2 linked regions of the Actinopolymorpha singaporensis genome follow. The protein of the gene in region 1 binds, or shares a complex with, the protein of each later gene. Links are inferred from orthologs where the notes say so. Each region holds a gene or a part of one and is shown in the gene's direction. Other genes may lie near its edges.

Region 1 (3,106 bases):
TCGGCGCACTGGTGCACGCCCGAACGTTCGTACCCGACGGGTTCTTCGTGCCGCCTCACACGCTCGCGGCCGGCGACCCGGCCCGGGTGGTCACGCCCGACCAGCGGGAGGATGCCGCGGCGGCCGTACGCGACGCCGGCTTCGCGGCCGCGGCGTTCGGGGTGAGCGCCGACTGGGAGGACCGGCCGCGACGCTACGAAGCTGCCACCGAGGCCCGCTCGGCGGAGTTCGCCGCCCACCGCGACGACGAGCCGCTGACCCCGGGCGCGCCGTAGGGCAGGCGGTCGGCGGCGGCCGCTTGGGCGGATGGACGGTCCGGAGCGACCGGCGCCGTCCGGACATGTCCGGCCTGTCGGGTGGCGGTGTCGGCGGGCACTCGTAGGCTGGGCCACACGATGAGCGCCCTGTCTTCGCACACCCACCCGATGACCGAATCCGACGCGACGTCCGACGCGAAGCCCACCGACGAGCGGTCCACCGCCGAGCCCGGCCGAGCCGGACCCGGTCAGGCCGGACCCGGCGACGACGCGTCGGCGCGGCGTCCCCGGCACGACCCGGAGACCCTGCTGGAGGGACTCAACCCCTCCCAGCGGGCGGCGGTCGTGCACGAGGGACACCCGCTCCTCGTGGTGGCCGGTGCGGGGTCGGGCAAGACCCGGGTGCTCACCCGCCGGATCGGATGGCTGCTGGCCGAGCGGGGCGCTCGGCCGAGCTCGGTGCTGGCGATCACCTTCACCAACAAGGCCGCGGGGGAGATGCGCGAACGCGTCGCAGAGCTGGTGGGGCCGCGTGCGGCGGGTGCGATGTGGGTCTCCACGTTCCATGCCTCCTGCGTGCGCATCCTGCGGCGGGAGATCAAGCGGTTCGGGATGTCCTCGTCGTTTTCGATCTACGACGACGCCGACTCCCGCCGGCTGATGACGCTGGTGTGCCGCGACCTCGACCTCGACTCCAAGCGCTACAACCCGCGCTCGGTGCTCAACTGGGTGTCCAACCTCAAGAACGAGCTGATCGACCACGAGGAGGCGGCCCGCCGCGCCGACAACCACCTCGAGCGCACCTTCGCCGAGTGCTACGGGCTCTACCAACAGCGACTGCGCGAGTCCAGCGCCCTCGACTTCGACGACATCATCATGACCACGGTGCACCTGCTGCAGGCGTTCCCCGAGGTCCGCGAGCACTACCGCCGCCGGTTCGCGCACGTCCTGGTCGACGAGTACCAGGACACCAACCACGCGCAGTACGTCCTGGTCCGCGAGCTGACCAGCGCCGAGGGCGACGGACCGCACGGCGAGCTGATGGTGGTGGGTGACGCCGACCAGTCGATCTACGGCTTCCGCGGCGCGACGATCCGTAACATCCTGCAGTTCGAGGAGGACTTCCCCGACGCCCGGGTGATCCTGCTCGAGCAGAACTACCGCTCCACCCAGACGATCCTGTCCGCAGCCAACGCGGTGATCAGCCGCAACGCCGGCCGCAAGGCGAAGAACCTCTGGTCCGACGCCGGCTCCGGTGAGTCCGTGGTGGGCTACGTCGCCGAGGACGAGCACGACGAGGCGCAGTTCGTCGCCGAGGAGATCGACCGGCTGGGCGACCTGGGCGCTGCCCAGCCCAAGGACGTCGCGGTCTTCTACCGCACCAACGCCCAGAGCCGGGTGTTCGAGGAGATCTTCATCCGCGTCGGCCTGCCCTACAAGGTCGTCGGCGGGGTCCGTTTCTACGAGCGCCGTGAGGTGCGGGACGCGCTCGCCTACCTCCGGCTGCTCGCCAACCCCGAGGACACCGTGTCGCTGCGCCGGATCCTCAACGTCCCGAAGCGGGGGATCGGCGACCGCGCCGAGGCCTGCGTGGAGGCGTTCGCCCAGCGCGAGCGGACGACGTTCTGGCAGGCACTGCGCCGCACCGACGAGGTGCCCGGCCTGGCCACCCGTTCGGCCAACGCAATCCGCGGGTTCGTGACCATGATCGACGAGTTGGTGGCCGCGGTGGCCGAGGGGATGCCGCCCGCCGACCTGCTGGAACAGGTGCTCCACCGCAGTGGCTACCTGAAGGAGCTGGAGAACTCTCCCGACCCCCAGGACGAGACCCGGGTGGAAAACCTCTCCGAGCTGGTGGCGGTGGCCCGGGAGTTCACCGAAGGGGCGGTGGCGGAGGGCGTGCCGGCCACCCTCGCGGACTTCCTCGAGCGCGTCGCCCTGGTGGCCGACTCCGACCAGATTCCCGACGGCGAGGAGAACGGCGGGGTGGTCACGCTGATGACCCTGCACACCGCGAAGGGGCTGGAGTTCCCGGTCGTCTTCCTCACCGGCCTGGAGGACGGCGTCTTCCCGCACCAGCGGTCGCAAAGCGACGCCAAGGAACTGGAGGAGGAACGCCGGCTCGCCTACGTCGGCATCACCCGTGCGCGCAAGCGCCTCTACGTCTCCCGGGCCGTGGTCCGCAGCGCGTGGGGAGCGCCGCAGCACAACCCCGCGTCCCGCTTCCTCGACGAGATTCCGGCCGAGCTGGTGGACTGGCGGCGTACGGAGGCCGACCAGATCTCGTGGGGTTCGCAGTCGGTCAGCAGCCGGCGTACCGACCGGCGGGCCGCCCGGCCGGGCCAGCGGCCGATCGTCGCGCTGTCGGCCGGCGACCGGGTGGTGCACGACACCTTCGGCATGGGCTCGGTGGTCGCCACGGCGGGCCAGGGAGACAACGCCGAGGCGACGGTCGACTTCGGGTCGGAAGGCGTCAAGCGGTTCCTGCTCCGCTACGCCCCGCTGCAGAAGCTCTGACCCCAGGGCAGGTCAGGACAGGACGCCCTCACCTCGGGTCAGGTCAGGAGGCTCCGACGCGAGGTCAGAGCAGGCCCTTGGCGCGCAACCAGGGCAGCGGGTCGATCGCCGTACCCCCGCCGGGGTGCACCTCGAAGTGCAGGTGTGGTCCGCTGGAGTTACCGGTGCTCCCGACGTAGCCGATCAGCGTGCCGGCGCGCACCGGGCCGCTCCGGCGGGCGTACCGGGACAGGTGGCAGTACCACGTCACGGTGCCGTCCTCGTGCCGAACCTGGATCCGGTTGCCGAACGCGCTGTACGCGCTCTCCCAGCCTGCGCCGATGATCTCTCCG
Region 2 (3,011 bases), 2.1 Mb from region 1 along the record:
ACCGGGCAACAGGGCGGGTTCGACGAGGTGATCGTGGTCGACGTCCCCGAGGAGCTGCAGATCGACCGGCTCACCAGCGCGCGGGGGATCGGGGTGGACGACGCTCGGGCGCGGGCCGCCGCCCAGGCGTCCAGGGACGAGCGCCGGGCCGCCGCCACCGTGGTCGTGGACAACTCCGGGTCGCTGACCGACCTCGACGTCCGGGTGGAGGAGCTGTGGCGGCGGCTGAGGTCGGCCGCGTCCGGCGACGAGGGCGAGCGGCGGGGGCGGGACCTGGCCTGACGGTTCGATCCGGGACGATCCGGCCCGGTGCGCCCGGTGCGCCCGGTGCGCCCGTTTCGCGGTCGGCGCGGGAGGGCCTGTCGGTGGTCGGGCGTACGGTGGGCATCATGCGTCCGGTTACTGACATTGTCCGCAAGGTCGCGCCGTTCAAGGTGGTCTCAGACTTCGCCCCGTCCGGCGACCAGCCGGAGGCCATCGACGACATCGCCCGCCGGATCGAGGCGGGCGAGCGCGACGTGGTGTTGCTGGGTGCCACCGGCACCGGAAAGACCGCGACGGTCGCCTGGGCCGTGGAGAAGTTGCAGCGGCCCACCCTGGTGATCGAGCCCAACAAGACCCTCGCGGCGCAGTTCGCCAACGAGCTGCGGCACTTCTTCCCCGACAACGCGGTCGAGTATTTCGTCTCCTACTACGACTACTACCAGCCCGAGGCCTACGTTCCGCAGTCCGACACCTACATCGAGAAGGACTCCTCGATCAACGAGGAGGTCGAGCGGCTGCGGCACTCCGCCACCAACTCGCTGCTGACCCGGCGCGACACGATCGTGGTCGCCACGGTGTCCAGCATCTACGGCCTGGGCACCCCGCAGGAGTACGTCGACCGGATGGTCCGGGTGCGGATCGGTGAGGAGATCGAGCGCGACCAGGTGCTTCGCCGGCTGGTCGAGATGCAGTACTCCCGCAACGACGCCGCAGGCACCCGCGGCACCTTCCGGGTCCGCGGCGACACCCTCGAGGTGTTCCCGGTCTATGAGGAGATGGCCGTCCGGATCGAGTTCTTCGGCGACGAGATCGAGCGGCTGTCCACCCTGCACCCGGTGACCGGGGAGATCGTCACCGAGGACCAGGAGCTCTACATCTTCCCGGCGTCCCACTACGTCGCCGGTGCGGAGCGGATGGAGCGAGCGATCGCCGACATCGAGGCGGAGCTCGCCGAGCGGCTGCCCGAGCTGGCGCGCCAGGGCAAGCTGCTGGAGGAGCAGCGGCTGCGCATGCGCACCACGTACGACATCGAGATGATGCGCCAGATCGGCACCTGCTCGGGCATCGAGAACTACTCACGCCACATCGACGGACGCGCGCCCGGATCGCCGCCGCACTGCCTGCTCGACTACTTCCCCGAGGACTTCCTGCTGGTCATCGACGAGTCCCACGTGACGGTGCCCCAGATCGGCGGGATGTACGAAGGCGACATGTCCCGCAAGCGGACGCTGGTCGAGCACGGCTTCCGGCTGCCGTCGGCGATGGACAACCGGCCTCTGCGCTGGGAGGAGTTCCTCGAGCGCATCGGGCAGACCGTCTATCTCTCCGCCACGCCCGGCAACTACGAGCTGAGCAAGGCCAACGGCACGGTCGAGCAGATCATCCGGCCGACCGGGCTGGTGGATCCCGAGGTGGTGGTGAAGAACACCAAGGGCCAGATCGACGACCTCATCCACGAGATCCGGCTGCGGGAGGCGAAGCAGGAGCGGGTCCTGGTCACCACCCTGACCAAGAAGATGGCCGAGGACCTCACCGACTACCTGCTCGAGCAGGGCATCCGGGTGCGTTACCTCCACAGCGAGGTCGACACGTTGCGCCGGGTGGAGTTGCTGCGTGAGCTGCGGATGGGCGAGTACGACGTGCTGGTGGGCATCAACCTCCTCCGGGAGGGCCTCGACCTGCCGGAGGTTTCGCTGGTGGCCATCCTGGACGCCGACAAGGAGGGCTTCCTGCGTTCGGGCACCAGCCTCATCCAGACCATCGGCCGGGCCGCACGTAACGTCTCCGGGCAGGTGATCATGTACGCCGACTCGATCACGCCGTCCATGCAGATGGCGATCGACGAGACCAACCGGCGGCGGGAGAAGCAGGTCGCGTACAACAAGGAGAAGGGGATCGACCCCACTCCGCTGCGCAAGCGGATCGCCGACATCACCGACATGCTCGCCCGCGAGGACGCCGACACCCAGAAGCTCCTGGGTGGCGCGGGGCGTCAGCAGAGCCGCGGGAAGGCGCCGGTGCCCGAGCTGTCCAGCCTTGGCGAGGCCGGTCGGCACGCGAAGGACCTGGCGGCCCTGCCGGCCTCCGACCTCGCCGACCTGATCCAGGAGCTCAACCAGCAGATGAACACCGCGGCCGAGCAACTCCAGTTCGAGCTGGCCGCAAGGTTGCGCGACGAGATCCACGAGCTCAAGCGCGAGCTGCGCGGCATGCACGAGGCCGGGGTGAAGTAGCCGGAGTGAAGTAGCCGGGGGGTGACGCGGACCGGGGCGGCCGTGGAGGACGTTGCCCTGGGTGCAGTGGCCGGAGTGCGATGGCCGGCGTGGCAGTGCCAGGATCGTCGGGACCCAGAGCCCTGTCAGGGAGGATCACACGTGACCACGGCCATCGCCCACAGAGGCGAGCCACACGGCAACCGGGAAAACACTCTGCCGGCCATCGAGGCGGCGGTCGCCGCGGGTGCCGACATGGTGGAGATCGACCTGCGTCTCACCGCGGACGACCGCCTCATCGTCCTCCACGACCCAACCCTGGAACGCCTGTGGGACGACCGGCGACAAGTTGCGTCGGTCTCGTTCGCCGATCTTGCCGCCGTCCACCGCGCACCCGGCGGCACGTGGTCGCTGCCAACCGCCGAGGAGGCACTCGACCTGATCGTCCGGCTGGGCACCCAGGTCATGCTGGACGTCACTTCCGTCGCGATCGGGCTGGCCACCCAGGCACTGGTGCGCGAGCGCGGACTGGAC

What was found. The genes of interacting proteins can lie anywhere in the genome.
Region 2: the proteins of pcrA (region 1) and uvrB are in contact, whole or in part, in a crystal structure (PDB 7EGT), measured with the Thermus thermophilus proteins. The link is inferred for Actinopolymorpha singaporensis from one-to-one orthologs. Residues at the interface, in WP_096412145.1 of Thermus thermophilus: His654, Arg656, Phe657, Gln666, Asp668, Glu669, Lys680, Arg681, Leu682, Ser683, Lys685, Tyr686, Ala687; in WP_096411307.1 of Thermus thermophilus: Glu23, Leu25, Arg26, Asp27, Gly28, Glu29, Arg30, Phe31, Arg55, Glu326, Asp327, Phe328, Glu379, Ser382, Gln383, His398, Gly400, Arg401.

Annotation. Positions count from the first base shown.
Region 1 is NZ_LT629732.1:3,048,067-3,051,172, forward strand. The notes cover bases 62-3,099. They hold pcrA (DNA helicase PcrA), read left to right. Parts: upstream 62-425; coding sequence 426-2,774; downstream 2,775-3,099. Other genes in these bases: BLU27_RS13885 (gamma carbonic anhydrase family protein), read left to right, coding at 62-275; BLU27_RS13895 (M23 family metallopeptidase), read right to left, coding at 2,839-3,099. Also shown: more of BLU27_RS13885, read left to right, coding at 1-61; more of BLU27_RS13895, read right to left, coding at 3,100-3,106. UniProt on the Escherichia coli protein: A helicase with DNA-dependent ATPase activity. Unwinds DNA duplexes with 3'-5' polarity. Translocates on single-stranded DNA with 3'-5' polarity. Initiates unwinding more efficiently from a nicked substrate than double-stranded DNA.
Region 2 is NZ_LT629732.1:5,165,185-5,168,195, reverse strand. What follows is about bases 1-2,943. They hold uvrB (excinuclease ABC subunit UvrB), read left to right. Parts: upstream 1-389; coding sequence 390-2,498; downstream 2,499-2,943. Other genes in these bases: BLU27_RS23180 (glycerophosphodiester phosphodiesterase), read left to right, coding at 2,640-2,943; coaE (dephospho-CoA kinase), read left to right, coding at 1-282. Outside these bases: more of BLU27_RS23180, read left to right, coding at 2,944-3,011. UniProt on the Escherichia coli protein: The UvrABC repair system catalyzes the recognition and processing of DNA lesions. A damage recognition complex composed of 2 UvrA and 2 UvrB subunits scans DNA for abnormalities.